DNA from 4 places in the Bradyrhizobium sp. UFLA05-112 genome. Region 1 is predicted to be linked to each of the others. Evidence: predicted binding sites of a transcription regulator. Region 1 holds the regulator's gene; each other region holds the start of a gene.
What was found. Region 1 encodes LexA, which represses DNA repair genes until DNA is damaged. Its sites were predicted from a motif close to TGTTCNNNNTGTGTTCNG; they were not measured.

Region 2: a site for LexA is predicted at 1,655-1,672, ahead of ruvC (crossover junction endodeoxyribonuclease RuvC). Genes of this name have one in related genera too.
Region 3: a site for LexA is predicted at 5,948-5,965, ahead of SO180_RS14755 (ImuA family protein). Genes of this name have one in related genera too.
Region 4: a site for LexA is predicted at 1,674-1,691, ahead of SO180_RS21075 (DNA-processing protein DprA). Genes of this name have one in related genera too.

The regions. Positions count from the first base shown of each region.
Region 1 is NZ_JBANBK010000061.1:4,586-12,378, reverse strand. Features, by position in the region: gene SO180_RS29335 (S41 family peptidase) at 1-377, opposite strand, end outside; gene SO180_RS29330 (hypothetical protein) at 416-634, shown strand; gene SO180_RS29325 (alpha-hydroxy acid oxidase) at 673-1,806, shown strand; gene SO180_RS29320 (HAD-IA family hydrolase) at 1,816-2,442, shown strand; gene SO180_RS29315 (hypothetical protein) at 2,577-2,810, shown strand; gene SO180_RS29310 (hypothetical protein) at 2,912-3,088, opposite strand; gene SO180_RS29305 (molybdopterin molybdotransferase MoeA) at 3,316-4,527, shown strand; gene lexA (transcriptional repressor LexA) at 4,703-5,401, shown strand; gene SO180_RS29295 (hypothetical protein) at 6,025-6,462, shown strand; partial or broken gene SO180_RS29290 (ComEC/Rec2 family competence protein) at 6,471-7,793, opposite strand, start outside.
Region 2 is NZ_JBANBK010000001.1:161,455-169,247, reverse strand. Features, by position in the region: gene SO180_RS00835 (methyl-accepting chemotaxis protein) at 1-535, opposite strand, end outside; gene SO180_RS00830 (YebC/PmpR family DNA-binding transcriptional regulator) at 748-1,494, shown strand; gene ruvC (crossover junction endodeoxyribonuclease RuvC) at 1,703-2,230, shown strand; gene ruvA (Holliday junction branch migration protein RuvA) at 2,227-2,844, shown strand; gene SO180_RS00815 (cytidine deaminase) at 2,891-3,310, shown strand; gene ruvB (Holliday junction branch migration DNA helicase RuvB) at 3,307-4,356, shown strand; gene SO180_RS00805 (DUF6869 domain-containing protein) at 4,450-5,319, shown strand; gene SO180_RS00800 (metallophosphoesterase) at 5,406-6,317, shown strand; gene ybgC (tol-pal system-associated acyl-CoA thioesterase) at 6,431-6,838, shown strand; gene SO180_RS00790 (nuclear transport factor 2 family protein) at 6,914-7,381, shown strand; gene SO180_RS00785 (type 1 glutamine amidotransferase) at 7,469-7,793, opposite strand, start outside.
Region 3 is NZ_JBANBK010000021.1:13,366-21,158, forward strand. Features, by position in the region: gene SO180_RS14745 (error-prone DNA polymerase) at 39-3,551, opposite strand; gene SO180_RS14750 (Y-family DNA polymerase) at 3,548-5,200, opposite strand; gene SO180_RS14755 (ImuA family protein) at 5,091-5,882, opposite strand; gene SO180_RS14760 (UdgX family uracil-DNA binding protein) at 6,049-7,446, shown strand; gene SO180_RS14765 (inorganic phosphate transporter) at 7,555-7,793, shown strand, end outside.
Region 4 is NZ_JBANBK010000035.1:49,832-57,624, reverse strand. Features, by position in the region: gene SO180_RS21080 (hypothetical protein) at 162-713, opposite strand; gene SO180_RS21075 (DNA-processing protein DprA) at 685-1,599, opposite strand; partial or broken gene SO180_RS21070 (IS110 family transposase) at 1,998-2,109, shown strand; gene SO180_RS21065 (hypothetical protein) at 2,204-2,389, shown strand; gene SO180_RS21060 (4'-phosphopantetheinyl transferase family protein) at 2,519-3,193, opposite strand; gene SO180_RS21055 (MATE family efflux transporter) at 3,360-4,787, opposite strand; gene SO180_RS21050 (amino acid adenylation domain-containing protein) at 4,780-7,793, opposite strand, start outside.

The sequences.
Region 1 (7,793 bases):
GGCGTGTCGTCGATGGGCGCCACGACCTTGACCAGGCCCTCCTCCATCGTGACCTCGATGCCGAGCCCGCCGAACTCGCCGGAGGTGGTCTCCTGCATCTCGGTCCAGGCCTTGTCGTTCATGTAGCGCGAATGCGGATCGAGCGAGGTGACCATGCCGTTGATGGCACCTTCGATCAGCTTGGAATTGTCGGGCTTCTCGACGTAGCTCGCCTTGACCCGCTCGAAAACTTCGCCGAACAGGTTCAGTTGCGAATAGGCATCGTCCGCGCCCGCCGCCGCTCTCGCCACCCATTGCCCGCCTTGCGGAGAGGTTGCCAGCAGAGTCAAACACGCGCCGGTCAGCGCGCCGAGGGGGAACAGCAGGGTTTTCCGCATGGATCGATTGGCCTTTTCGCTGGCGGTTGGGAGCCGCCATGCAAATGGCGATCCAGCCGGTGTCTCACAATACCATTCTGGTTTCTTCAAGGCCGGTCCGCCACGTTGGCTTGCATCCGGCAAAAAACCCTTCGTCCCAGCCTAAACTTTTGGCAACGTTCCTCGGCCGGTTCGCGCCGGGGGCGGAATCGACCCGTCCGGCCAACGCGCTCAAGCTATGCGATTTTGGGATGGTTTTGGCGCGCCGAACCGGTTAGGCGATGGAATAAGGCTTCAAATTCTCGGGAGGATAACAATGAACGACGCGCCCCGTATCCGGCCCCAACGAAACGTCGAACTGGGTGCCAGCGACGAGCCGTTCCAGAACCTGCACGAATTCATTCGCAAGGCGCGCTCCAACCTCAACCAGAACGCCTGGGACTATATCGTCGGCGCCGCCGAGACGGAGACCACGATGCGCCGCAACCGCATGGCGCTGGACGAGATCGCCTTCCGCCCGCGCGTGCTGCGCGACATGCGCAATGTCGATGGTTCCGTCGAGCAGTTCGGCCGCAAGATGCGCCTGCCGGTCGTACTGGCGCCGGTCGGCGCGCTCGAAATCTTCGATCCGCACGGCGCAGCCTCCGTTGCACGCGGGGCCGGCGCCTTCGGTGCAGCGCATATGCTGAGCTCGGTGTCGGATCCGGGCCTCGAGAAGACCGCAGAAGCAGCTCCCGATGCGCTGCGCTTCTACCAGCTCTATGTCCGCGGCGATGACGCCTTCGTCGAGGATGTCGTCGCCCGCGCGGTGAAAAGCACCTACGCCGCGTTCTGCCTGACGGTCGACACCGCCCATTACAGCCGTCGCGAACGCGACATCGCCAAGCGCTATGTTCGCGAGAGCCGGCTGCGCGCCACCGGCGGCGACTACCAGAAGGGCCTGGAGTGGCGGACCGTGAAGCTGATCAAGGACAAGTTCAAGATCCCGCTCATCATCAAGGGTATCGCGACTGCCGAGGACGCGCACATCGCGCTCGATCACGGCGTCGAGTGGATCTACGTCTCCAACCATGGCGGCCGCCAGCTTGATCATGGCCGCGGCGCCATGCACGTATTGCCGGAGATCGTCGATGCCGTGAAGGGACGCGCGAAGATCATGGTCGACGGCGGATTCTGCCGCGGCACCGACATCGTCAAGGCGCTCGCCATGGGCGCGGACCTCGTCGGCATCGGGCGCCTGCAGTGCTGGGCGTTGGCCGCGGCCGGCGAATCCGGCATCACACGGATGTTGGAGCTACTCGAAGACGAAGTGTTGCGGTGTCTCGGGCTGCTGGGGGCCACCTCGTTTGCCGAGGTGAACGCATCCTGCCTGCATCCGGCGACCGCCACCAACGTACCAAGCGTGTTCAGCGCGTTTCCGCTGCTGGATATCGAGCCTTATCGTTACTGAAAGGATGCAATGACCTCCCTCCTCTCTCCCGGCAGCGCGGATGCGCTCCTGTTCGACCTCGGTCGCGTCGTGCTCGACATCGATTTCTCCAAGGCGATCGCCTGCTGGGCGGGACATGCCGGCTGCGAACCGCAATCGATCGTGACGCGCTATGTCCGCGATGAGGCCTATCGGCTGCACGAGATGGGCAAGATCAGCGACGAGGTCTATTTCGACTGGCTGCGCCGCTCGCTCGGGATCGAAATCTCCGACGCGCAATTCCTGGAGGGGTGGAATGCGATCTTCGCGGGCGAGATGCCCGACATCGCCAACCTGTTGCCGCGCGCGGCACAACACGTGCCGCTCTACGCCTTCTCCAACACCAACCGGCCGCATGTGGACTATTTCTCGAAGGAGTATGCCGACGTGCTCGGCCATTTCCGCGAGATGTACCTGTCCTCCAGCATCGGCCTGCGCAAACCCGATGCGGAAGCTTTCGACCATGTCGTCGCCGCGATCGGCGTGCCGGCGAGGCGAATCGTGTTCTTCGACGATCTCGCCGAAAACATCGAAGGCGCGCGGGCACGAGGGCTGACCGCGGTTCACGTCACGTCGCCTCACGACGTCGGCGAGGCGCTGAAGGCGCTGGGATTCTAAGCGCCCCATTGCTGCGGTCGCTCAGCGTTCGGTTCCGGCCATCACCGGGAACTTTTTTAGCAAATTGTGGAACCAACTCACTCTGTGCATTTTTAGACAGAGTTCCCGGAACGGATCAACGCGTCGGGAGTCGTATGTCCGTTGGGATTTTCTACAACGGATGTGTGATCGTGTTGGGCAAGTCTTACTTCAACAAGCAAGCCTCGATCCTTCTCAAGTTCGCCAAGTCAACGTCGAATTCGCAGCTGTCCGCGAAGCTGGTCAGCAAGGCGGCGGATCTCAAATCGCAGGGCGACCCCCTGCCCGAGATGGATCACAGCCTGAAGGCGCCCGACGTCGATCCGGACAATGAAACGGGAGCCACCTGATGCTAGCCGTGAGCCTGGTTGTCGCCGTGGCATGCTTGGCCACCGTCATCCCGGTCCTTCTCGTCATCGAGACGATCGCGCGGCGTCCACGCTAGGCGCATTCAACTGCGCTTGGGTTGAGGCCGATCGAGACGCTGCCGTTGCGCGCGCATGCGGCTCGTCTTCTCCTTGAGCGCCTCGATCTCCTCGTCCAGCTTTGCGCTCTTCGATTTCGGCGGCTCATCGCCGCGCAGCTTCTCGAGAGCTTTCTCAACCGATAGCTTTGAAGTCTCTGCCATCAGGGTTCTCCCGGATGTCTCCTGACGCACCTGCGTGCGATGGCGCGCGGCAATTCTGAGCTGGAAGCGGAAAGGCGCGATATTGTCCTAAAGGGCATCCCTGCCGTTCCGGTGCTGGAGGGACAATTCATCTCCGCCTTCGTGATCGCCCCCTTTTGCCTCGAAGCCTGCACTCGGCTAGAACGCAACGCGACCTGTCCTTCGATTTGCTCAGCAGGAGTTTGCCCGTGGCCCTGATGCCGGTGTCCGACGCGCTTGCCGCAGTGCTTGCCGGCGTAGAGCCGGTGGCCGAGGAGATGGTTGCGCTGGATGCGGCCTACCATCGCGTGCTGGCGCGCGATGTCGCCGCGCGGCGTACGCAGCCGCCGCAGGCGATGTCGGCGATGGATGGCTATGCGGTGCGCGCCGCCGACGCGGCGACGGTGGACGCAGAGCTCACCGTGATCGGCGAGGTCGCGGCCGGCCGGCCATTTGCGGGAGCGGTTGGCGCGGGCCAGGCCGTGCGGATCTTCACTGGCGGCGTGGTGCCCGATGGCGCGGACGCGGTGGTAATCCAGGAGGACACGGTCGCAAACGGCAGGCGCGTCACGATCAAGGAGGCCGCGATCGCTGGACGGCACATCCGTCCTGCTGGCGTCGATTTCTTCGAGGGCGACGTGCTCCTGCGACAGGGAGCCAGACTCACCGAACGCGACCTCTCACTGGCCGCCGGCATGAACCATCCGGAGCTTGCCGTGCGTCGCCGGCCGAGGGTCGCGATTCTCGCGACCGGCGACGAGTTGGTGATGCCGGGCGCAACGCCCGGCGCGGGCCAGATCGTCTTCTCCAACGGCTACGCCCTGCACGCGCTGGCGCGGGCCGAGGGCGCCGAAACGGTCGATCTCGGCATTGCCGCCGATACGGTTGCGGCGACCACCGCCGGGATCCGCCGGGCCCGCGAGAGCGGCGCCGACATCCTCATCACGACCGGCGGTGCGTCGGTCGGCGACCACGATCTGGTCAGGCCAGCGCTCCAGGCCGAAGGCTTCGAGATGGCGTTCTGGAAGATCGCGATGCGGCCGGGCAAGCCGATGATGCACGGCCATCTCGGCGCGATGCGGGTGATCGGCCTGCCCGGCAATCCGGTCTCGTCCTATGTCTGCGGCTTCCTGTTCATGGTGCCGTTGATTCGCGCGCTTGCTGGCCGCTCGCGCGTTCATCACCGCCGCGAGCGCGCCGTGCTCGGGCGCGACGTCGGGCCCAACGACGTCCGCGAGGACTATTTGCGCGCACGGCTCGAGGAGCGCGAGGACGGCACGCTGGTGGCCGTTCCCGTCAACCACCAGGACTCCTCGCTGCTTGCGAATCTTGCTACCGCACAAGCACTTCTCGTGCGCGCGCCGTTCGCGCCAAAGGCCGAAGCAGGCACGCCTTGCGAGGTGTTGCGGCTGCCCTTGTGAGTGCAATCTGATTCGCGCGTGATGCGAACTTCGCCGCGTTCACACAAAATTAAGTGGTTGCGGAACACATATCGAACATATAGTGTCCGTTCATGATTTGTTTCGAGCATCTAGCGGCTTCTGCTGAATCTGGCGTCTCGGAATCGAACGACATCAACCGGGGGATTTGGTCGAGATGTTAACGCGCAAACAATACGAGCTTCTGCGGTTCATCAGTGAGCGCCTCAAGGAAAGCGGTGTGCCGCCCTCCTTCGATGAGATGAAGGACGCGCTCGATCTGCGCTCGAAGTCCGGCATTCACCGCCTGATCACCGCGCTGGAAGAGCGCGGCTTCATCCGTCGCCTGCCTAACCGCGCGCGCGCCATCGAGGTCATCAAGCTGCCCGAGCTTCAAGCCGCAGGCGCCGGCCGCCGCGGCTTCACGCCGAGCGTCATCGAAGGCAATCTCGGCAAGGTGCGGAGCGCCAGCGCGTCTGTCGACGACGGCGAGCGTCCGGTCGCCGTGCCCGTGATGGGACGGATCGCGGCCGGCACGCCGATCGAGGCGTTGCAGACCCGCAGCCACACCATCAGCGTGCCTCCGGACATGCTCGGCTCGGGCGAGCACTATGCGCTCGAAGTGCGCGGCGATTCGATGGTCGATGCCGGCATCCTGGATGGCGACATGGCGCTGATCCAGCGCAACGAGACCGCTGACACCGGCGACATCGTGGTGGCGCTGATCGACGACGAGGAAGCGACGCTCAAGCGTTTCCGCCGGCGCGGCGCGTCGATCGCGCTGGAGCCCGCCAACACCGCCTATGAGGTGCGCATCCTGCCGCCGAACCGGGTGAAGATTCAGGGCAAGCTGATCGGGCTGTATCGGAAGTACTGATTGCCCAGCAGAAAGTACCGATTGCCCGGCAGATTGCCAGCCATCGCACGGCGATACGGGCGGACGGATCGTCCGCTCCAGCAAAATAGCGTTGTCGCTTCCACTGTGATTATCCCTACACCTGCACAGAGCTAATCCTCAAGCATGGCAGGCGCGAATGCGCTGTGCGGGCTGCAGAGGACAAAACCCATGCGGCAGGTGATTTTAGGCGTGATCTCGGCAGCCTTGATCGCGGGATCGGCACCTGCGAGCGATGCAGCGCAACACCACGCCGCCCGAAAGGCCACGCCGCCCGAAAGGCAGAGCACGCGGCGGCAACCAGCGCGCCATTCCGCAATTCCAACAATGCGATCGCACCTGCGCCGCAGGCGAGCTGGCCCTCTTCAGGGTACTCCGCTGCCGGCGCTGATGGAAGCTCGCGTGAGTGAATGATGTGAACCAAGATAGAGTCTCGGCGAGAGGCTTTGTTCCTCGTTTGCCGGGAAAGATAATGTGATCGGGCGATGCGCAGACGGGCCGCAGATTTGCCCACAAACGCGATACACTCGTAGGCTTCCAACTCTGGTAGAGGCCTGCGCCTCCGGGGGGGCGCGGACCTGCTATCTCGCATGAGGAGCACTCCGATGTGTGACTACAGCCTACATGCCGTTGCGACCCGCCCCGCTCAAGTCGGCGAGACGATCGTCACGACAACCTTCCGCGGCACCTCGACGCGTGGATTTGCGTCGGAGCGTGATCTCTCGGTTGCCGTCTGCCTCCTGCCAGGCACCGAGCTCGCCTTCGCCGACAACGTCCGCTACGACAATCGCTGGATCTGGACGCGCACCGTCAATTCCCGCGTCGGCAAGTTCGGTAAGGTCGATCCGCACATTCCCGATCGTCATCATGATGCGATCGAATTCCCCGACGGCAACTACGTGCTGGTAACGCAGCTCGTCGAGGGACAGCGTGCCACGGTTCTGCAATTGCCGGTGACGCAGCCGCTCGGCGAGAAGACAGAGCAGCCCGCCGTCGAGCAGCACACGACCACGACGCCCACGACACGCCTGCCGATCGGCTGACGCGTCTTTCAATCCTCGGCCTGCAGGTCGGCCTCCGATGGCGTAGCATCCTTGCTGCGTGGAGTAGCCGGCCGCGGTGCGAGGCTGAGCTCGAAATCGCTATCGCCGGCCCCGGCCGGCGACCAGGGGCGGTTTGCGCTCCTTGCTTTCACCGTTTGCAGCGTGAAACCGTCGCCATCGCGCGATAGCGCGAGTGCGCCCTGCGTCTTCAGACGCTCGCGATCCACGACCATCGCCGCGCAACCGGCTGCTGCAGGCTTCGCCGTCACCACCAGCGCGGCGCGGCTGCAATCGTCCGCCAGCGCGTCGATACGCAACGAGAGCGCGACCAGGCGACCATCGGCGAGCGGCGTCACGCAACCGCCTTCGTCGCATGAGACGCCATCGGCGAGCGACGCATCAGTCGCGCCGCGCGGATCAGCATCAGATGCAAGCCACTCCTTGAGAAGAAAATTGTCCTTGCCGGTTCGGATCAGGTGCAGTTGGCCGCCCTTGCCGCGCACCGCGATGCTGTGGCCGTCGCCTGCGATCAGGATGTCGGGCTGGCGCACGTGCAGCGCCCAACCGATTGCGAGCGTCAGCACGACGGCGCCCACCCAGCGCAGCGGCGTGCGCAACAGGCCCATCAGAACGAGACCAATGCTGGCGGCAGTCAACGGGCCGGTCCCGAAGGCGGTGATGCGGCCGACGGCGCCAGGCAACGCCGCGACCCAGCGCGTCACAACGACCATCCAGTCGATGCCGATCCCCATCAGCCACCAGAATACGCCATCAAGCCCGAACGGCGCTGCGATCAGCCCCAAAAGTCCGGCCGGCATCACCAGCGCCGAGACCACCGGCATCGCCGCGAGATTGGCGAGCACGCCGTAGGGCGTGACGCGATGAAAATGGAAGGCGGCATAGGGCGTCGTCGCGAGCCCCGCGATCAGCGAGGCCATCAGCAGCATGACGAGCTCGCGGCCGCCCCACAGCGCGATGCGCGCAGTGACGGAGTGATCGGGCGAGGCCAACAGGTTCGGCATGCCGATCTGCACCAGCCCGACGAGACCAAGCGTCGCCGCGAACGACATCTGGAAGCTCGGATGCACCAACGCCTCCGGCGCGACAGCGAGCACGATCATCGCGGCCACCGCGAGCGTGCGGAAAGTGATGGCGCGACGATCGACCATCACCGCGATCAGCACCACCGCCGTCATGAAGAACGATCTTTGTGTTGCGACCTCCGCGCCGGACAGCAGCAGGTAGAACGCGGCAGCCACCAGTGCTGCCGCAGCGGACCATTTTTTGATCGGATAGCCCACTGCAAATCCCGGGATCAGCGCCAGCAGCGC
Region 2 (7,793 bases), on a different contig from region 1:
CTTTGCCGGCAGCGCCGGCGCGCGCCGCCTCGATGGTCGAGTTCAGCGCGAGCAGCGTGGTCTGGCGCGCGATCTGCGCGATCAGGTTGACGACGTTGCCGATCGCGGCGGAGGATTCGCGCAGGCGGTCGACATTGGCGCGGGCTTCCTGCGCGGCGGCGCTGGCAGCATCCGCAAGCTTGCCGGCCTCGCGGACCTGGGCGCCGATGCCCCGCGCGGACTGGGTGAATTTGTCGGCCGCGGTGGCAAAGGTGGTGGCGGTCGATTGCGCGGCGCTGCTGCGCCCCGTGAGCGCATCGGTGCGTTCGCGGATCGTCGCGAGCGTGTTGGCGGTCGCTTCCGCCCCGCCGGCGACCGATTGGGCGGCGCGCTCGAGCTGGCGGATCATCGCGCCGAGCTCGAGTTCCAGAAGCTCAAGAATTTCCTTGGCCGAATCGCCTTCCGGCGCAGCAACGGGCTCGGCCACGGCCTGGGTCACCTGCGGCGCTGCCGCGGCCTGTTCCGGCAGACGCTTCCGAAGGAATCCGAAGGCCATCAGGTTGCTCTTGTCGGGGGACGGGATGTGGATATTTTCACATCCCGAAATGAAGTCAGGGTTAACAGGTGCCTGATGGCGCGGCATCTGGCCCTACGATGCTACCTTCAAGTATACTCTTTCATTCCAGGGGGCTCGCGGCCTATAAGGCCCGCGCTTCGATCCCTTACATTGCCCCTGACCTTGGCTGACGATTCCTCGAGAGACCACGCATGGCCGGACATTCCCAATTCAAGAACATCATGCACCGCAAGGGGCGGCAGGATGCGCAGAAGTCGAAGCTCTTCGGCAAGCTCGCTCGCGAAATCACCGTCGCGGCCAAGCTCGGCACGCCGGATCCCAACATGAATCCGCGCCTGCGCGCGGCCGTGATCGCGGCGCGCCAGGAGAACATGCCGAAGGACAATATCGAACGCGCCATCAAGAAGGCGCTCGGCAGCGACGGCGAGAACTATGACGAGATCCGCTACGAGGGCTATGGCCCCGGCGGCGTCGCCGTCATCGTCGAGGCGCTGACCGACAACCGCAATCGCGCGGCCTCCGACATCCGCTCCTTCTTCACCAAATCCGGCGGAAATCTCGGCGAAACCGGCTCGGTGTCCTTCATGTTCGACCGCACCGGCATCATCGAATATGACCGCAGCGTCGCGTCAGATGACGCGGTGCTCGATGCCGCGATCGAGGCCGGCGCCGACGACGTGATCTCGAGCGAGAACGGCCACGAGATCTACGCCTCGACCGAAAGCTACCGCGATGTGGCCAAGGCGCTCGAGGCGAAGTTCGGCGAGCCGCGCAAGGCCGCGTTGATCTGGAAGCCGCAGAACACGGTCGCCGTCGATGACGAGACCGGCGAGAAGCTGCTCAAGTTGATGGACCTGCTCAACGAGCACGACGACGTCCAGAACGTCTACGCCAATTTCGAGGTGTCGGACGCGCTGATCGCGAAGATGGGCGGCTGAGGTCGTCTCGTGTCCCGGACGCGACGCGGCGTGAAACGCTGCGGCGCAGAGCCGGGACCCACGCTTCCCGTGCCGATGAGGGATGGGCCGCGGTTCAGCAGCGCATCACTGCGTGCTGCGCTGCGCCCGGGGCACGAGAGCTTAGTTCCCCTGTTACTTCCGTTCCGTTTCTGTTTCCCTCCCTCCGGCCAGCCGCTATCACTGGCCCATGACCGCGCCCCCGATTCGCCAGCCCGTCCGAATCATCGGCATCGACCCCGGCCTGCGCCGCACCGGCTGGGGCGTGATCGAGGCCGAGGGCAATCGCCTCGTCTATGTCGCCTGCGGCTCGGTGGAACCGCCGGACGGGCTACCGCTGTCGAGCCGGCTGCTCGCGATCCACGAGGGGCTCGCTGCCGTGCTCTCCAACCACAAGCCGATGGAAGCCGCGGTCGAGCAGACTTTCGTCAACAAGGACGGCGTCGCGACGCTGAAGCTCGGCCAGGCCCGCGGCGTTGCCATGCTGGCGCCCGCGATGTTCGGCATCACGGTGGCCGAATACGCGCCCAACCAGGTCAAGAAGACCGTGGTCGGCGCCGGTCATGCCGACAAGAACCAGATCGCGGTGATGCTGAAGATCCTGCTGCCCAAGGCCGAGCCGCCGTCGGCGGACGCCGCCGACGCCCTCGCCATCGCCATTACCCACGCCCATCACCGGCAGAGTGCCGCCCTGCGCTTGAAGGTGGTCGGGTTATGATCGGCAAGCTCAAGGGCCTGATCGATTCCTACGGCGAGGATTTCGTTATCCTTGACGTCGGCGGCGTCGGCTACCAGGTGCATTGCTCGACGCGCACGCTGCAGCATCTGCCCTCGCCCGGCGAAGCCGCCGTGCTCTCGATCGAAACTTACGTCCGCGAGGATCAGATCAAACTGTTCGGCTTCCGCTCCGACCAGGAGCGCGAATGGTTTCGCCTGCTCCAGACCGTGCAGGGCGTCGGTGCCAAGGTTGCTCTCGCCGTGCTCGGCACGCTGTCGCCGGCTGACCTCGCGAACGCGATCGCGCTGCGCGACAAGGCCGCGGTGTCGCGCACGCCCGGCGTCGGTCCCAAGGTCGCCGAGCGCATCGTCACCGAATTGAAGGACAAGGCGCCGGCATTCGCCAATGTCGATCCGCACGTCGTGCACCTCGCCGGCGCCGTCGACGACCAGCGCGCCCCGCGACCCGTCGCGGACGCGATCTCCGCGCTGGTCAATCTCGGCTACGGCCAGCCGCAGGCGGCAGCCGCCATTGCCACGGCGTCACGCAATGCCGGCGAGAATGCGGAAACCGCGCAGCTCATTCGCCTGGGTCTGAAAGAATTGTCAAAATAGACTATCCTGCGCGGCCGTTGACTGACGAAGGAATGTATTTCCCACCATGCTGAGCAATAAAGACAAGGAACTCATTGCCGCCGCGACCAAGGCGATCAGCCAGCGCTATCGCAACAAATGGCAGGAGGTGGGGGCTGCGATGCGCACCCGCGATGGCCGCATCGTCACGGGCGTGAACATCGACGCCTATATCGGCCGCAACGCGGTCTGCGCGGAGGCGATCGCGATCGGACGCGCCATTACGGAGACGGGCGATCACGGCATCGAGACCATCGTCGCGGTGCGTCATCCGAAGCCAGGCGAACCCGGCGATATCGCCGTCGTCTCGCCCTGCGGCATCTGCCGCGAGTTGATCCATGACTATGACGCCAAGGCGCGGGTCATCGTTCCCGACAACGGCCGCGAGCCGAAGGTTGCGAGCATCGGCGAGCTGTTGCCGAACAAGTACCGGCGAGGCAACGAGTGAACACGCCCTCCCGCATCGTCACGCCCGAGCGCCGCAGCGACGATGTCGGCGACACGGCGCTGCGTCCGCAGTCGCTCACCGAGTTCGTCGGCCAGCAGCAGGCGCGCAAGAACCTCTCCATCTTCATCGAGGCTGCGCGCAAGCGCGGCGAGGCGCTGGATCACGTGTTGTTCGTGGGGCCCCCCGGCCTCGGCAAAACCACGCTGGCGCAGATCGTGGCGCGCGAGCTCGGCGTCGGCTTTCGCGCCACATCGGGCCCCGTGATCGCCAAGGCCGGCGATCTCGCCGCGCTTCTGACCAATCTGGAAGAACGCGACGTGCTCTTCATCGACGAGATCCATCGCCTGAGCCCCGCAGTGGAAGAGGTGCTCTATCCCGCGATGGAGGATTTCCAGCTCGACCTCATCATCGGCGAGGGCCCGGCGGCGCGCTCGGTCAAGATCGAGCTCGCAAAGTTCACCCTCGTCGGCGCGACGACGCGTGCCGGCCTTCTCACCAATCCGCTGCGCGATCGTTTCGGCATTCCGATCCGGCTGAACTTCTATACGGTCGAGGAGCTGGAAGGTATCGTCAGCCGCGGTGCGCGCGTGCTCAATGTCGGCATGAGCCCGGATGGCGCCAACGAGATCGCGCGCCGCGCCCGCGGCACGCCGCGCATCGCCGGCCGGCTGCTCAGGCGGGTGCGCGATTTCGCTTCGGCTGCGAACGCCGATACCATTGATCGCGAGATCGCCGACCATGCGCTGAGCGCGCTCGAGGTCGATGCCGCGGGCCTGGACGCCATGGACCGGCGCTACCTCTCGACGATCGCGCTGAACTATGGCGGCGGCCCGGTCGGCGTCGAGACCATGGCGGCCGCGCTGTCCGAGCCGCGCGACGCGATCGAGGACATCATCGAGCCCTATCTGATCCAGTGCGGCTATCTCCAGCGCACCCCGCGCGGCCGTCTCCTCACCACGCACGCCTTCCGCCATCTCGGCCTTGCTGAGCCCTCGCGCGATACGGCACAGTTCGGCTTGTTCGGCACGGACGAGAGCGACGACTAGAGCGACGTTGAACCCACCTGTTTTGTGCTCCCACTAATGCGGACCCGCGGCGATCGGGGGTGCCGTTACTGCACATTGGCTGGAGTGGGAAGAATGGGGCTGAGTGAGCACGCAACACTGCTTGAAACCATCGCGTCCGCACCGCAACTGCGGACGCCTGACGAGACTGAAGCGCTTCTCGATCCGATGCCGCTGGCCGAGCTGGCCTCGATGTGGTGCGCGCTTCAGCGCGTCAGCCGGCGCGACCAGGCCGGCAGTGTCTGGGCGCTAAAACTCTATTTCGATCGTCTGCCGCATCGCCGGCCGCAGTGTGCGCTCGATCTCATTCTTGACGTGCTGAGGACCGAGACCGACAAGCCGACGGTGATGCAGCTCAACGACAAGTTCTTGCTGGCGCTGCTCTACGCCCACGGCGACGAGGTGATCGTGCGTATCGAGCATGAGGCGAAGCACAATGCGCGGCTGCGGTGGCTGCTCGGGGGCGTGCATCTGGGCGAGCAGGAGCCGCTGATGCGGCGCATCGCCGGGATCGCCAATGATGCGGCCTGGCATGCCGATCACATGGCCCAGCGCACTCCGCGCGGGCCGCTCGATTGCGCTGGCCTGTCGCTGTCCGAGCTGGCGCAGGCCTGGATCGAGCAATATTCCAGGTCCGACCGCGACCAGGACGACAATCTGTTCGTGATCATGGATTTCGAGCGCGATTTGCGCGAGGATGATCCCGACCGGATGATCGACCTGATCCTGGAGATCCTCAAGGTGGAGTCCAATCCCGTGCTGCTGTCGCTGCTGGCGGCAGGCCCTCTCGAGGACGTGATCAGCCTGCGCACGATCGACCGTATCGAGCGCGAGGCCCGCGCCGACAGGCGATTCCATGACTTGCTCGGCGGCGTCTGGTATTACCGGGCGTCCGACGAATTGAAGACGCGTCTGGATGCGCTGGTCGGCGCGAGGGACCGTTAACGTTTCTGCTGACGATCTGCACAAACGCAACCGAATTCCGCTACAATCGCTCGTCACTCTCTGCCTGCATCACGGGTAAGGATCTCATGTTTTCTCGGCGGCATCTCTTGCGATTGATGGGCGGGTTCGGCGCCTTTGGCGTCTCGACCGCGGCCTATGGCTTCGGCGTCGAACCGGCGCAGCTGCGAGTGACCCGCTACGACCTCTCGCCGTCGCAATGGCCTTCCGATTTCAGGCTGAAGATCGCGGTCATCGCCGATCTCCACGCCTGCGATCCCTGGATGTCGCTCGATCGGATCGAGGGCATCGTTGCGCGCACCAATGGCCTCGCCCCCGATTTGACCGTCCTGCTCGGCGATTACGTCGTCAGCCAGCGCCATATGAGGCGGGCCATTCCGGCGGGCGAATGGGCGTCGGTGCTGAGTCGTCTGAAGGCGCCGCTCGGTGTGCACGCGATCCTGGGCAATCACGATTGGTGGGACGACCGGACCGTGCAGCGCGAAGGCAAGGGGCATCCGGTTGCACGGCAGGCGCTGGAAGCCGCCGGGATTCCGGTCTACGAAAATGACGCGCAGCGCCTGGTCTACGCGGGCCGTCCGTTCTGGCTCGCTGGGCTCGGCGATCAACTCGCCTATGTGCCGGCGCGACGCTTTCGTCCCCTCCGCCGCGTTGGCGTCGACGATCTCGCCGTCACGCTCGGCAAGATCACCGACAGCGCACCCGTAATCCTGCTCGCGCATGAGCCGGACATTGCCGCACGCGTGCCGTCGCGCGTCGCGCTGCAGCTCTCCGGTCATACCCACGGTGGCCAGGTGCGGCTGCTCGGTTGGTCGCCGATTGCGCCGTCGGGACAGGAACTCTCCTATGGCCATATCCGCAAGAATTGCGACATCATCGTCTCCGGCGGGCTCGGTTGCAGCCTCATGCCCTTCCGCCTCGGTGTTCCCCCGGAAATCGTGCTGGTGACACTTGGAAATGCAGGGCAGGCGGTGTCGTAGCCACTGCTTGCGCGTTGGGCTGATTTGCGCAAAACACGAAGCTTCGACAATGAACCGAGGCTCGCGACGTGACAGCCCATCTCGACGGCGAGATCCGCAACGGCCGCCACCACATGCAGGTCCGCGTCTACTACGAGGACACGGATTTTTCCGGCATCGTCTATCACGCCAACTATCTGCGTTTCATGGAGCGCGGCCGCACCAATCATCTGCGGCTGATGGGCGCTGAGCAGCAGGCGCTGTTCGAGCAGGCGGAGACGGAAGACGCCGGCTTCGCCTTCGTGGTGCGCTCGATGCATCTGGATTTCCTGAAACCCGCGCGCATGGATGACGTGCTCGACGTCGTGACCTGGCCGATCGCGGTGAAGGGCGCCTCGATCATGCTGGCACAGGAGATCCGGCGCAGCGAGGACGTGCTGGTCAAAGCCGAAGTGCGCGTCGCCTTCATCAGCGGTGGCCGCGCCCAGCCGATCCCGAAATCGATCCGCAACCTGATGAAGGCCGATGTGATTTCGAAATGAGCCAATAGGGAAGGGGCCATCGACTTCCAGCCGCGCGAGCGTAGATTTGCGTGTCCCCAACCGATGAGGCCAGCCATGTCGCGTCCGCCGCTTCCGCCCTTCACGAGAGAGACCGCCGCGCAAAAAGCCCGCATGGCCGAGGACGCCTGGAATTCGCGCGATCCGCAGCGCGTCGCGCTCGCCTATACCGAGGACAGCCGCTGGCGCAATCGCTCGGAAGTCTTTCACGGGCGCGAGGCGATCGTGGCGTTTCTCACCCGCAAATGGGCAAAGGAGCTCGACTACCGCCTGATCAAGGATCTCTGGGCTTTCGACGGCAACCGCATCGCTGTGCGCTTCCAGTACGAATGGCACGATGCGAGCGGCCAGTGGTATCGCTCCTACGGCAACGAGCAGTGGGAGTTCGACGAGCACGGATTGATGAATCGGCGCGAGGCGTCGATCAACGACATCGCGATCGCGGAGGGGGATCGTCGCTTCCACTGGCCCGCGCCGGGGCCAAGGCCTGCGGATGTGGCGGGGCTGGGCGACAGTCCGTTCTAGCTTCCAGGAATACCATTGCCCCTCATGGTGAGGAGCCGCGAAGCGGCGTCTCGAACCATGAAGGCCTCCGCCGCTGCATCTCGGTCTCTATCCTCCGCGACGCGCGTAAGTGCGCGCTCCTGAGGATGAGGAGATGGACTTTCGGGTCAGAAACCTCGCGATCGCGCCGCCCAGTTTCGCGCTGTCCAGCGGCTCGGCCAACGAGGCTTTCGCGGTGGCGACGACGTCGTCCGGCGCATGGCCTTCGCGGAGCGCGCAGCAGACTTGCGCGAAGCCCGCGTCGAATTCCGGATGCGGCTGCACCGAGAGCGTCGTGCCGTTGGCGTAGAGCAGGCCGGCGCGCGGTGCGAATTCCGAGTACAGGATCGTCCGCGCGTCCCGCGGTGGCTCGATGACCTGGTCCTGGTGCGAG
Region 3 (7,793 bases), on a different contig from region 1:
GGTGTGGCAGCATTTTCCGCCATAACGCGCACTCCACCTCAATGAAAATCCCGTGACGGCGGCAGAATCCTCACGTCGCGGGGGTGGCGGAGTTTTTGCGCGGGCGCATCAAGGTGGTCGCGGCGGTCGTCGTTGAGGGGTTCGATCAGGGCAGCGCCTGATGGCACCGGGTGCTTACGGCTTAACGCATCATTGGCGAGCCCGACCAGATCGTACGAGCGGTCGATCATGCGTTGCGCGATGAGATGCGTCACCTTTTCGGGGCTGCTCTGGATATAGCCTTCGACCAGGATGAGGCGCGCGCCCATTACCTCCTTGCGGTATTGCTCCATGATCTTGGGCCACACCACGACATTGGCGATGCCGGTTTCGTCCTCCAGCGTCATGAACACGACGCCACTGGCGCTGCCCGGCCGCTGCCGCACCAAAACCACGCCGGCACAGCGAACGCGGCGCCGCTCGTTCTCATGACTGACGTCCTTGCAGACCATGACCCGCTCGCGCGTGAACATCTCGCGCAGGAATTCCATCGGATGCCCCTTTAGCGACAGGCGGATGGTCTGATAGTCAGCGACGACCTGCTCGGGGCGTGGCATCACCGGCAGCGGTTTTGCGTGCTCGTCCGGCTGCTCGCGCGCGGTCGCCGCTTCGAACAGCGGCAGCGGCACGTCGTCGGGCAGACGCCGCACCTGCCACAGCGCCTCGCGGCGATCGAGCCCGAGCGAGCGGAAGGCGTCGGCATCCGCCAGCAGGATCAGCGCGCGCTTGGGCAGGCCGGTGTCACGGGCGAAGTCTTCGAGCGAGGTGAAGGGACGGCGGTTGCGCGCCGCGACGATGCGGTCGGCCCAGTCTTCCTTCACCTCCCCCGCTTGCGGGGGAGGTCGGATCGCATCGTTAGATGTGATCCGGGTGAGGGCTCTCTCCTCTTGGGGATCATCGATTGCGGAGACACCCCCACCCCAGCCCTCCCCCGCAAGCGGGAGAGGGAGCGCAGTCCCGTTGTGGTTGGCTTCCCGGAATGACGACTGAATTTGTTTCAGCCTCTCCTCATCCTCATCGAGCCAATGAAACCCATCGATCTGGCGGAAGCCCAACCGCACGGCGCAGTATTTGTTGTTTCCCTCCTCCAGCGTGTTCTGCGCAAAGCTGTAGGACACGTCGATCTCGCGCACCTCGACGCCGTTCTTGCGGGCATCGCCGACGATCTGCGCCGGCGCATAAAAGCCCATCGGCTGCGAGTTCAATAGTGCGCAACAGAACGCGTCCGGATGATAATGCTTCAGCCAGGACGAGATGTAGACGAGCTGGGCGAAGCTCGCGGCATGGCTCTCCGGAAAGCCGTAGGAGCCAAATCCCTTGATCTGGTCGAAACAGCTCCGGGCAAAGTCAGGGTCGTAGCCGCGCGCGACCATATTGCCGATCAGCTTGTCCTCGTACTTGCCGATGGTGCCGACATTGCGGAAAGTCGCCATCGAGCGGCGCAGGCCGTTGGCCTCCTCGGAGGTGAATTTTGCCGCCTCGATCGCGATCCGCATCGCCTGCTCCTGGAACAGGGGCACGCCCATCGTCTTATGCAGCACCTTGTAGAGCTCGTCCTTGTCGCCATACTCCGGTGACGGTGATGGATAGCTCACCTGCTCCTGGCCGTTCCGCCGCCGCAAATAAGGGTGCACCATGTCGCCCTGGATCGGCCCCGGGCGCACGATCGCGACCTCGATGACGAGATCGTAGAAGGTCCGCGGCCTCAGGCGCGGCAGCATGTTCATCTGCGCGCGGCTCTCGACCTGGAACACGCCGAGCGACTCGCCGTCACACAGCATGTCGTAAACTCTGGGATCGTCCTGCGGCACGCTGGCCAGGACCCAGCGCTTCCCCTTGTGCTGGCCGATCAGGTCGAAGCTCTTGCGGATGCAGGTCAGCATGCCCAGCGCCAGCACGTCGACCTTCATCATGTTGAGCGCGTCGACGTCATCCTTGTCCCATTCGATGAAGGTGCGGTCGTCCATCGCGGCATTACCGATCGGCACATAGGTGTCGAGCCGGTCCTGGGTCAGCACATAGCCGCCGACATGCTGCGAGAGATGGCGCGGGAATTCGATCAGCTCGGTCGCAAGTTCGACCGCGAGGCTGACCATGGGATTGTTGGGATCAAGCCCGGCCTGCTTGACCTGCATGTCGTTGAGGCCCTTGCCCCAGCTCCCCCAGACCGTGTCGGCCAGCGCCGCGGTGACGTCCTCCGTCAGGCCCAGCGCCTTGCCGACATCGCGGATGGCGCTGCGCGGGCGGTAGTGGATGACGGTCGCGATGATCGCGGCGCGATGGCGGCCGTAGCGGCGATAGACATATTGCATCACCTCCTCGCGCCGCGAATGCTCGAAATCGACGTCGATATCAGGCGGCTCCAGCCGCTCCTTGGAGATGAAGCGCTCGAACAACAGATCGACCTTGGTCGGATCGACCGAGGTGATGCCGAGCACGTAGCACACGGCCGAATTCGCAGCCGAGCCGCGGCCCTGGCACAGAATGCTCTGGCTGCGCGCATAGTGCACGATGTCGTGCACGGTGAGAAAATAATGCGCGTATTTCAGCTCGGCGATCAGCGCGAGCTCCTTGTGCAGGGTGGCGCGGAGCTTGTCGTCGATCTTGCCGCCGAAATAAGTCTGCACGCCGGCCCAGGTCAGATCCTCCAGGTGCCCTTGCGCGGTCTTGCCCGGCGGCACCGGCTCGTCCGGATATTGGTATTTGAGCTGGTCGAGCGAGAAGTCGATTGCGTCTGCAAAGCGCATGGTCTCCGCGATTGCCGCAGGGAAATCGCGGAACAGCCGCGCCATTTCCCGGGGTGTTTTCAGGAAACGTTCGGCATTGGCCTCCAGCTTCTTCCCGACGGCCTCGATCGTGGTTTTTTCCCGGATGCAGGTCAGCACGTCCTGCAAGGGCCGGCGCGCGGGATGGTGATAGAGCACCTCGTTGGTCGCGAGCAGCGGCACTTTTGCCTTCACCGCGAGATCGTCGAGCCGCGCGAGGCGGCGCCGGTCGTCGCCGCGATAGAGCAGGCTCGCCGCCAGCCACACGCCCTCGGCACGGCTTGCCTTCAGTTTTCCGAGAACATCCAGCGCTTGTCCCGGCTCGAAGCGATGCGGCAGTGTCAGGACCAGAAGCTGGCCTTCGGCAAACTCCAGGAGATCAGCGAAGCTGAGGTGGCATTCGCCCTTCTCGATCCGCGTGATGTCATTGCCGCGCTTGCCCCGGGTGAGAAGCTGACAGAGCCGGCCATAGGCCGCGCGGTCGCGCGGATAGACCAGGATGTCGGGCGTGCCGTCGATGAAAACGATGCGCGTGCCGATCAGAAGTTTTGGCTTGTGCAGCACCTCGGCATTATCGAGCTCCTTGTAGGCACGCACCACGCCGGCAAGCGTGTTGTGATCGGCAATCCCGATCGCGGGAATGCCCAAAATACTGGCCTGATGCACATAGGCACGCGGATCCGAGCCGCCGCGCAGGAAGGAGAAGTTGGTGGTGATGCCGATCTCGGCGTAAGCAGGCGTCTTCATGCGAAGAGACCGTGCACATACCAGTTGGCGGGAACGGACCTGCCCTCCTCGTCCACGAGTTCGCCATCGTAGAGACCATCGCGAAAGATCCAGAACCGCAGACCTTCGGCATCCTCGACGCGAAAATAATCCCGCGTGAGCTGCTTGCCGTCCTGCCGCCACCATTCCATCGCGATGCGTTCTGGCCCTTCCACCCGCACCACCGCATGCAGCGCACGCCGCCAGGTGAATTGATGGGGCGGCCCGTCCGGCACGGTCGCGAACGGCACCTTGATCGGTTCTGGCTTGTCGAACAGCCGCAACGGGCGCAGCGGCGGCTCGCTCTCAACGCGCGATGGCCATTCAGCCTGCGCGGCGGCGGCGAGATGATGCTGCGCAGGCGCGCCCAGCACGGCGCACTCCGGGATATGCGTATCCTGCGGCAGGTGCACGACGACGCGTTTTCCGCCGATCCTCGCGGCGATGCGGTCGATCAGCGCGGCGAGCTCGTCATTGTCATGGACGCGCGCATCGAGATCGCGCTGCTCCTGCACCACGATCTCGGTGCGACTCGCCGAGAGACGGACCATGTCGAAGCCGAAACCGGGATCAAGGGGATCGGCGAGCGCATCCAGCCGCTCGCGAAAGAGACGATCGACGACTGCGCTTCGCGTCACCGGACGTCCCGTTTCGACCATGATCGCACGCACCACGCCGTCGGTACGGAAGAAGGACGCCTCCAGTCGCCGCGCGCCCTTGCCCTGCTTCTCCATGGAGGTAACAAGCGTATCCGCGAGCCGCGACAGCGTCATCGCGATCATGGTGTCGGTCGCGATCGGCTCGGCGAAACGTTTTTCCACGATGTAGTCAGGCGGCGATTTTCGCGGACTGATCGGCGCATCGCCCTGCCCCAACGCATGCGCGAGCAGCGTCGAGAAGCGCGCGCCGAAGCGCGCTGTGATTTCATGGGGACTGCGTGAAGCGACATCACCGATGGTCTTCAGGCCGGCGCGACGCAGACCCGTGGTGATGGCGTCATCCGCGACGAGCGCCGAGACCGGGAAGCGGTTGATCGCTTCCGCCTCCGCGCCATCGGCAACGATGGTGCCAGGTGCCTGCCGCGTCAGCGTGCGCGCGCAGATCGAGGTCGAGGCGATCGCCGCGCTGACCGCAAAACCCTGCCGTGCCAACGCACGAACGAGCGCCTGCAACAGGTTGGCTTCGCCGCCGAACAGATGCGCGCAACCGGTGATGTCGAGAAACAGGCCATGCGGGGGATCGAGCGCCACCAGCGGGGTGAAGCGGTCGCACCAGTCGGCGATATCCTCGAGCGTCCTGGCATCCGCCGCGACATCGGCGTCGAACACTTTTAATTCCGGACAGATCGCGCGGGCATTCGCCAGCGGCTGGCCGATATGCAGGCCGAGGCGCCCGGCCGCTTCATCGAGCGCGTAGATCGAAAGCGCGTTGTTTTCCTTGGCAACGACGATGCTCGGCTCATCTTTTCGTTTTAACGCGTTTTCTCCACCCGAACCGATGTCCACTTCGCCTGGAAACGCTTTATCCGGCTTTTCGCTGATGAGCGAAAGCACCCGCTTGATGCGATCGATGGGCAGGCGCGGCAGCCACAGGCTGAGGATACGCCGACGATTCACTGAACAGGCACTCATCACATTTCCATTCCATGATCCACCGGCCGACCGGGCCATGACGATTGCGAACGAGCTCGGCATCGAAGCGAGGCGCGCCCCAGGCGCTCCACGCAGGTCCAGGCGGCGAATGCGCCGCCCGCAACATCCATCTGGTTTCCGCGGTCGACGGCAGAGGGTTTGCCGCCATCCGCAGCAGCAGCCCAGTGCCTCCTGAGGCTTGGGCTGCAAGCGTCAGCTTGCGGCTCGCCACGAGATCGAACTGTTTCGTCTCGCCCCAGAGCTCGAGCACGACGGCGCCCAGCGCATCGCAGGCAAGCGCATCGGCCGAGGTGCGCAGCGCGCTCTCGACATCGGCAGCGCGCACCATCACCACGCGGCACGGATCGAGGCCGAGCTCGGCAAGCCCGCTCATCGACAGCGTACCCGCCTCGACCTCCGAAAAATCCTGCCGCACCCACAGCAGCGGGCGATGCGCCATCAGGCGCCCCGCAAGTCCGGTGACAAAGCCCGTCGCGGCCGTGCCCTGGCGTCCCTCGCAAAACACTTCGTGGATCGCCGCGCGCGCCAGCCCGCCCTGCAACGCGTCGTCTGCTTCCGGGTGGCCGAGCGCCACGCGATCGCGATGATGCGCGGCTTCCGACGTCTCGATGCGCTCGATCTGGCCGCGCAAAGCCGCAAGCGCGCTTATGCGTGCGCTCATGCTCGCCGCTCCTTCAGAGATGGTCGCCAGGATCGTCAGAAAGACAAACGATCGGCTGGCTCATTTGTTCATGATATGTTCTAATATAAAGCTAACAGCGCCACCGGAGTCAATCGAATTGGCGCACCCGCAAATTCATGAGTGGAATCAAGAGGATTCAAGTGCCATGTACCTCATCACCCTCGATAGCGAGACTGATTTCGACGGCTGGCGCAAAGCCGCACGCGCGCTGGCATTGCATCACATCGCCCCCGCGGACGTGACGTGGGGCGTGCCAGGCCAAACCAAGGATCAGATTCCGCCCGGCCTGTCCGAGGCGCCGAGCCTTCCGCCGATCGAGATCGAAAACACCTTCAACGTGCCGGCCAATTTCATCGAGATTGCACGCGTCGCGATCCTCAATCGCGACGGCGAACGCTTTGCGCTGCTCTATCGACTGCTGTGGCGGTTGAAGGCCGATCACGACCTATTGGCAACGATGACCGATCCCGATGTGGCGCTGGCCATGGCGATGGCGAATAGCGTGCATCGCGACGTGCAGCGGATGCGCGATGTCGTCCGTTTCCGCGAAATCGGACGCGAGCAGAAGGCGCATTATGCCGCCTGGTTCGTGCCGGAGCATCACATCGTCGAATTCGCCGCATCTTTCTTCGCGCGCCGTTATGCCGACATGCCCTGGTCGATCCTCACGCCCGACATCTGCGCCCACTGGGACGGCCACGTGATCTCGTTCACGCCGGGGATCAGCCAGACGGAGATGCCTGCAGCAAACCGATTGGAGGAGACTTGGCGCCGCCACTTCCAGCCGGACCGGCCGATCGCACCGGAAGCGCCCAAACCGCGCGGGAGGAACCTCGCGGAAGCCTCGATACTTGAACCTCTGCTCGCCGATGCCGAACGCTGGACCGGCGGACGGATCACCCCGCGCCCGGAGGCACCCATGCCACGCAAACCCGCCGCCGATGATCTCGAAACGCTGCGCGAGGAAGCCGCCCACTGCCGCGCCTGCCCTCTCTACAAGGATGCAACGCAGACCGTGTTCGGCGAAGGCCCGAAGTCTGCCACCATCATGCTGGTCGGCGAACAGCCCGGCGACAAGGAAGACATCGCCGGTCATCCCTTCGTAGGCCCTGCAGGCATGATGCTCGACCGCGCGCTGGAAGAGGCCGGCGTCGACCGCAGGAAGGTCTATGTCACCAACGCCGTGAAACACTTCAAATTCGTGCCGCGCGGAAAAATCCGCCTGCACCAGAAGCCGAACACACCGGAGATCCGTGCCTGCCGGCAATGGTATGAGCGAGAACTGGCGGCCCTTCGGCCCAGCCTCGTCGTGGCGATGGGGGCGACCGCCGCGCAATGCGTGTTCGGCAAGATCACGCCGATCGGCAAGAACCGTGGCCGGCTGATCGATCTGCCCGACGGCCGCAAGGCACTGGTGACCGTGCATCCGTCCTATCTGCTGCGGCTGCCTGACCCCAAGGCAAAAGAGCTGGAATATCAGCGCTTTGTGGATGATCTGAAGATCGCAGCCGGATTCCGGGAAAAATCAGCACGGGCGGCGTGATATAACACACGCTGCGCCGCAGCAGATACCGGTGGAGAAGCACCGTCATTTCAACTGCCTGTCACATGCCGCGCGCAAAATCGGAGCACAGGGACAGGAGAGTTTTTAATGAGTGACCTTGCTTTACCCGGCTCCATCGAGCCAGCGTTGCGGAAAGGGCCAGACCTCGACCGCGGTTTTCATCCGCTGACCGGCATTATCTACATGGGGATCATCGCCGCGGCGCTACTCTTCGTCGCCTACAGCATTTGGGTCGACGTCGATGCGACCGGCACGCAGGTCAAGAGCATTGCGCCCTTCCTCATGCTGTTCGTCGCGCTGCTGATTGCGCTCGGCTTCGAGTTCGT
Region 4 (7,793 bases), on a different contig from region 1:
GTCCAGGCACGCCCGTATGCCGGCGGAGCCGGCTCTACCGCAGCGGCATGTGGGTGACAATCGTTCACCTCAGTAGGTCTTCGATCGGCACTTCGTTAAATGGATCTGCGAGCGCGCGTCTGGCAACGAAGAGTCCAATTACGGGCGTCTGCGGAGCGCGCTCAAGAATCATCTCCTTGACGGCTTTGAAATGGGAGCCTGTCGTGAGGACGTCGTCGGACGATACCCACGATACCGCGCAGGTTCTGCAGTTGGTTTTCCGCGATCCTGTAGTTCTGCTTGAGCTCGGTCGGCGACATCCGGTTGCCGCCCTTGAAAGTGTTCGTCGAGGCGATCTGCTCGACTAACTCCCTGACGTCGGGAGGCGCCGGGGCGCGGACTGCTCTGCAGACCTGCACCATACGATCATCGTAGGCGGGATCGGTTTTCATCTTCGATGGCGGAACCGGAACAATCGTGGCTTGGCCCAACCATTCGGCGTTTAAAACCGCTGACAGATCGTTCGCGCATCTAGCGATTGCCGCGGCCTTATATTGGTACCCACCGTCGCCTCGCTTCTTCTGAAGATTGTGAATGAGCTGATTGGTCTCGCCGCCGCGCCAACCCAAAGGGGCCGTAATTTCGTAGAGGTAGTGACAATCGTCACCCTCGTCGAGGTACCAGTGGTCTCTGCGGTTGGTCTCGTCAATTTGCTGGAGAAGGCGTGCAATCACCTAACGCGCCCCAGATATCGGCAAGATCGCGGACACGGATCGCGCCCCTCTTCTCGAAGTTCGCCGGCCAAGTGATGTCATCTCGCTTGAAGCAGGAATCGAGAATGAACAGCTTGCGGCTTTGCTGCAAGGCCGCGCGAGCCTGCGTGAGCGTCCCGCTTGTGTCGCTGGCCTCGACGATGATCGTCCCCTTGGTGAGAGCGCTCATCGTGACGTTTCGCTCAGGGAAAAACAGCTTGTTCTGCGGTACGTGCTGACTAGCGTACCGGAGCACTGGCACCTGAGAAATGAGCAGATCTTCCTCCGCGATCCTGCGCTGGAGCGCCTGATTCTCCTTCGGGTAATAGGTCCCGATCGGCGTGCCGATCACAGCGATTGTGTGGCCCTTCGCCTCGATCGCGGCTGTATGAGCTGCAGTGTCGATGCCGGTTGTGAGGCCCGACACAACCGTAAAGCCGCGCTCGACCAACGCGCGTGAGAGCCTCGCCGCACGCGATTTTCCAGCTTCGCTAGGATTGCGGCTCCCCACGACGGCAACGCATCGCGTCTCGACGAACTCCCAAGCACCTTGGAAATAAAGCATTTCCACCGGATGTCTTGCATCCCGGAGCTTCGGAGGATAGTTGCCAGTGAGATTCAGCCGAGTTCCGAACCTAGATACGCCTGCCTTCTTGAGCGCAGCCAGAACTTCCGATGCGCGAACGTCCGCCACAGCACCTGAAACGAAGTCGGAAGGGACAGCAGTCGGGTCCGATGCGAATTTCTCGGCGATCGTTTTGAAGGTAGCCCCCTTCTCAAGCCACAGCGCTTCGTAGGCACCCAACTCCCTACGCGGCGAGATTGACCGTACGGCCGGCCCGTCATTCATTCGTGCGAGAAGGTTCATCGTCCAACCCTAGCTACCCCCTGCGGCGGCTGCTTTTCGGGGACAAAAGCGTCTGGAGGGTGTAGCAACTCGCAAAGAACAAATCAAGAACCGTAAATATCTCCATACAGATCATTGGGTTAAATGGTTAACATTTCCTTGATTTGCCGGTGCACTGTCCTCGGACGAGGCCGAGCACCGTATCGGCCGCTTCGGGCGTCAACCCGACAGTGATGTAGCGAATTGCCCCCCAAGACGCGCCGATCAGTCGGCCGCCGCCAAAATCGGGGAGACCTTTCCACCGAAAAGGAAGAAGTGTTGAAGAGTCGGCACTGTTCGCCCGTAACGCCCCGGCTCCACAACTGAAGCCAGCCATAATGTCTGCCAGGCAGTGGTCCGCGCGGCTCTGCCTATGGTCGCGGCCGAACAAGTCGGATGCCGCGAATGCAGAACCGATTTGTGAGGCCGGCACCCGGCTCACAATGCGGTTCGTACCGGTTATCTCTGTCGAACGACAAGCCACCGGCACGATTTGTGAAGGCGTAAAATGCTGATGAGGCAGCGTAGCCCGACTGTCTGCCCTGCGTGTCCACATGGACGATTGGGAATTGTGGCGGGCGCTGGCTTGGCGAGCACCGCCGAGCTGCTGGCGATTCTTCGGAACGAAAACCACGACAGAATCCCTGATGCCGCCCGCTTTGCCCTTATCCAAGTCGCTGAGCAGATTGAGCTGCTTAACGATATCGAGCGATTGGATACGTTCAGGCGCGAGAAACACCCGGTCCATGCTCCCCTCCTCTTCGATGTCTGACGTGAACGAAGGGACGATCATCATCGTCAGCAGCGGCTGGCTGCCGTACCAAACTGTATAGCGCCTGCGAGATCGAAGATCATTTCATGCCAAGGCTCCGGGCAACGTTGACAAGTTTAGCAGCGCTACTTACGAGCCTCGAAATCGTACAGCCAATGCAAGAATGCCTCCAAGAAACGGGAGATAAATTCCATTGATAGTTCGACTGCCGAAATTCATAGGTTTTTCCGGATTGATGATCTCCGCCTCGAAAAACCCGCTCTGGTCGCCCGTTCTAACGCTGACATCTTGAAAATCCAGGAATTCACCGGTTTCTGGCGAATATGCTTTGTATACAGCCTCCTTGATTACGAAGATTAGTTTTGGGCCAAAGCGACTGCTGGACCATTCCCGACGTTGTAGTTCCGCGGAGGTGCATATGATTGGCATAAGGTCAGCTCCGAGCGGCTCTTCATCTTCGATGTCCAATCCCAGGGCGAGGACGTTTCTTGAGCATCCCGCAACGGCGCCACAATCAGACGAAGAGTGGGAAATGCTCCCAACGACGCCTACGGGCCAAAGAGGAGCCCGATCACTTCTAGACAAGATCGGAACAGGAGTGAATCCGAGGCGGCGCAATCCCTCGCGAGCGTGATGACGTCCCCAAGCGAATTCACGCCGACGACGCAGGGACACGTTGCCTAAAATTTTCGCTTCAGGGGGAAACGGAGGAGGAGCGGGATCGTACATTGGTCCGCCCGAAAAGCTGATATCATGCGCCAAAGCGGCAGAAATGGCAGCTCCTAACGTCGCGAGCGCTTTCATAGCTGGGACAAACCCTTTTTTTTTCGAGGAGCGCGAAGTGGGACCTTTGAATTCCCGCGAGTGGTTAGCTTGCGACCACAAGAGCTTCAAGTCGCGGGAGACCAGCTCATCATGCGAGCGGCACCCCGATCTCGACCGGCGGGAAACTCCAGCTCCGCGTCCAGTTTCAACCCACAATCTGGGTTGCTCTTGAAGTGGGATGCCAGAGCGCTCGTCTAAGCTCAGCGAACTGTTGAAACATAACAAACAACGCGATCATGCCGGCGCCCAGCTCAGCGATTGCTTGACTGATCAACAGTCCGTTGAAACCCGATATGATCGGCAATAATAGTACGGCCGGTATGAAGAGATAGCCCTGCCTCGCGAAGGACACAACCGCACTGAGGCGCGCCCTCCCGAACGACTGAAGCATCGTCGTTACGAAACTCTCAAGACCAAAAAACCCAAAGAACAGATGGAAGACGATGGAGGTCGAGACAGCAATTTCCCTGACCTTATCGCTATTGCTGAACAGCCCAACCAAAGGCCGGGCAAAAATCACAACGGCCGCAGAATACGCAACGGAAAACGCGACCGTTATTGAGAGTATGAACTTCGCAGCCTTCAGTACACGAGCAAAGTCCCGTGCACCCCAGCCAAAGCCAAGGACAGCCTGCGAGCCCATACAGAAGCCGGTGATAGGCAGTGCGCCGATCGTCAAGATCCGTACAGCTATTCCCAGGGCCGCGATAGACTCGTCCCCGAACGGCGCAGCAGCTCCGTACAAGAGCATAACGGCAATAGCCGATAAAATACTGGTCGCGGACGCTGGCGCCCCTATGAACGCGAGCTGCTTGATGCGATCAGCTCGCAACGAGACGTGAGATATCCTGACGTGGACTATCCCGCGGAGCCTCGCAAAATACGCGATATAGAGGCTAACAGCAGCTATCTGAGATACCAGCGTTGCGAGGGCTGCGCCTCGCACACCGAGGTCCAGCAGAAATATGAAGATGGGATCAAGCACAGCGTTCAGTATGAAGGCGGTAACCATCGTCCACATGCTGAACCGTGTATTGCCTTCGGCCCTGACGACGAATCCGTTTACAATGTTTAGAAGCATCAATGTGTACCCAAACAAAAGCGTCGTTGTGTAGTCGAGCGCCACGGGTATAATCGTTGGGGTCGCCCCGAGCGTTACGAAGATCCCTCGCAGGTTTATAAGCAGCGCGACCGTAACCGTGATACCGATCGGAACGGCGAGCGCAAGTGCGGTGGTCGCGCCTCGACTCGCTTCCAGGTACTCTCCAGCGCCAAGATGACGAGATATGACCGACGCTGCTCCAACACCGATCCCCTGTCCAGCTGCTGTGAGCAGGACCACGATCGGGAAGGCCATGCTGACAGCTGCGATCGCCTGTGCGCCAAGCGCGCCAACAAAGATCGCGTTGACGACCTGCTGTAACGCGTTGATCGACAAGCCAACAACAGACGGAATCGCGAGCCGCAGAATGAGGCTCGACAGATTGGGGGCCGATAGGTCAATGTGCTGCATCTTCTTCGGCATCGCATCGCGATCGCTCTCGAAGGCGAATTCCGCATCTGGCTCATTCATGGGTGAACGTGTCGCGAGCTCTTCCGCATTCGCTAATCGTTTGCACCAACTCCTGTTGCAATGTTGTGCAAAGATTACGGGTCAGCTCATAACCGACTTGGCTTGAATCATACCTCGCTTCGATCTGAAGCTGGCCGGCTTGATATCCGACATCGAACCAGAACAGGTGAATCACGGACCCTTCATCCATGTCTTCGCCGATCCAGAGTCGAGAGGGTTCCCTGGCTAAGAGACGGCGTGGAAAATGGCGCTGCACACCCGCTCGATAATTCAATCCAATTCTTGGTAAGGGCAGGCGACCGACCCGGCTCCGCACGTCTGTATCTCGGTTTAAGAATTTCATGGCCCGAAACCCGATTCCCCTGCGCGGCAAGGAATTGCGCTGGCGGTATATTGAACGCGCACGATCGGGGCGGTGCTCCGTTGCTTTCAGTCTCAAGGGAAGCGGAACAAGTTCGCTGATATGGGCGATGATCTGAGATGGATCGAGATCATCAAAAAGCCGCCCACGGATTGAGGTAAGGCTATCGATCCAGAGCGAGTAGTTGCCGAAAACGCGTCCAAAGGCGCTGGATATGGCCGCAAGAAAGACATCGACGTCCTGACAATGCGCCCACCTGGCTGCAATATTGAAGAGATCAGCTGTCGCTTGTTTGTCGATCTCAAGATGGTATTTGGCCTGATCTTCCCAGAGGGATCGGCAGTTCGCTTCATCCGTGCGCCCCTCAAGGCGTGCATAGTGAAGCTCTCTCGCCGTCACCTTCGAAAAGCTTGCGCCGCCAGATGAAGCGTCGCTGATGTGAAAATCGAACTGATTGTAGTCAATCCCCTCCCAGTATTCGAGTTCGGCTGGCGCTTCGCTGTTCGCGTAGTGCTCAAGGCGCTTCAACCATGGACAGAGCGCTTGTGTGTTCTCGGGACCGCTTAGAGCATCGCCCGAGGCAAAAGCGTTGTATGCCGTATCCAACGCTTCCAGGAAAAGGCGATAGCCGATCCCGTCCGCTACAAAATGATGGATCAGGACCAGAAGATAGTAATCGCCGCTTTCCGCTGTGCGGAACGCTGTGACGCTGACAAGAGGCGTCTGGCCGTCAAACCGAAACATATGCTGACGTCTTGCCGAGATGCTCTCGATTATCTTACGCTGCTGAAGGACGTTTATTCCGACAAGATCGATCTCTTCCACCAAGCGTTCGGCCACGGAAGGCTCGATTGTCAGACGTAGGCCATCAGCAGTTCGAGCGACACGCAGTCTGAGGCCTTCGTGCCTATTCATGACATGGGCAAGGGCACGCTCCAGCGTTCGGACGTTGAGGACGCCGGCGGGCAAGTAGAACAGATCGCCGATGTTGAAGTGCTCGTCGAAGGCGGCAAGACGGTTCCAAGATGAGATTGCGGGGGTGATTGCCAATGAACCACCCGCGGAATGGGGTGTAACCGCTTCGTCTGCCGCCAATTCCCTGATAGTCGGTGTTCGATGAAGTCGCTCGACGGTGAGATTCAGCCCGGCTTTGCGCGCCAGCGTGACGCAGCGCACGCTGAGAAGAGAATCTCCGCCGATATCAAAGAAGCTCTGATCGAGTCCGACCCTCTTGGTGCCTAATAGATCCTGCCAGATCGCAGCAAGAATGCGCTCCTTCCGCGTGCGGGGCTCAGCACAGGGAGCTGGCCCCACCTCGCGGTAAGGAACGGACGACAGGCGAGAACGATCTATCTTCCCACTTGCCGTAAGGGGGATGCTGTCAACCAAACGGAAGGCGGCAGGAATCATGTAGGATGGCAATGTGTGGCGCAGGTGAGCGACGATATCTCCAGAGCTTAGACTGTGGCGAGCCGGAACCACGCTGGCGATCAAGCGGCGATGACTATCCATGCCGTCTGCGACGACCGCGGCTTTTGCGATTGCAGGATGAGACTCAAGAGCCGTTTCGACCTCCTCCAACTCAATGCGAAAGCCCCGTAGTTTGATCTGGTTGTCCGATCGGCCGCAAATCTCGAGCAGGCCGCCGGTTGAAATGCGTGCGATGTCGCCGGTTCGATAAAGAACGCTGTATCGGCCGTCATCATACGGATTCGGGATGAAACAGCGGTTGGTCCGATCTTGATCCCGCCAGTACCCAGCGCTCACGCATCGTCCGGCAATGCAGAGTTCGCCAGCAACTCCGACAGGGACTCTCCTTAACTGAGCATCGAGCACGTAGAGTTTGACGTTATCGATTGGGTGCCCAACGGGGACAACCGACGAGCCGTCGTCGGCCTCCGATGTTTCGTAGACTGCTGCATTGGATGCACATTCCGTAGCACCATAGAAGTTCCACAACGGCGTTTCAGGAAAATTCGCACGCCAGCGCCCGGGAAGCGAGGAAGGCATCGATTCGGCGCTGCTTGTGACCAGCCGCAAGGCCGTCGGTCGCGGGCGCCGTTCTTGCGAAGCGATGACGGCGGATAGGAGTGGCGGGGAGGCAAATAAATGTGTCGCACGACATCTCGCCAACGCGCATAACAGCAGATCCGGATCCAGCAACTGCTCCTGGGCTAGGATCAGCGCCGGTATACCCTTCAGAAGCCCCCCAAAGTACTCCCAAGCCGAAGCAACAAGTGATGCGGACTTCTGCACAACCATAACGTCGGTACCGTCGAACGGAAAGCGTCGCCACATCCAGTTCAGTCGATTGAGAATTGCCGATTCCGGTATAAGAACTCCTTTCGGCTTTCCGCTTGATGACGACGTGTAAATAAGGCTTGCAATTCCCTGATCTGATGGTTTGTCCCTGCGCCCAAAATCGTGCGCGGGCACGCTCGACCCCTCTAGGCTCAATAGACAGACCGACGGCACGTCGAAACGAGGCTCGGCGGCATTTGCGTGAACCAAGAGCTTTGCCTGACTATCTCGCAGGATATGTTCGATCCGATCACGCGGATAATCCGGCGATATCGGGACAACAATGGACCGCAAGGCTCGTGCCGCAAGAATAACCGCGGCCACGTCGGGCGACCGGTCGACAA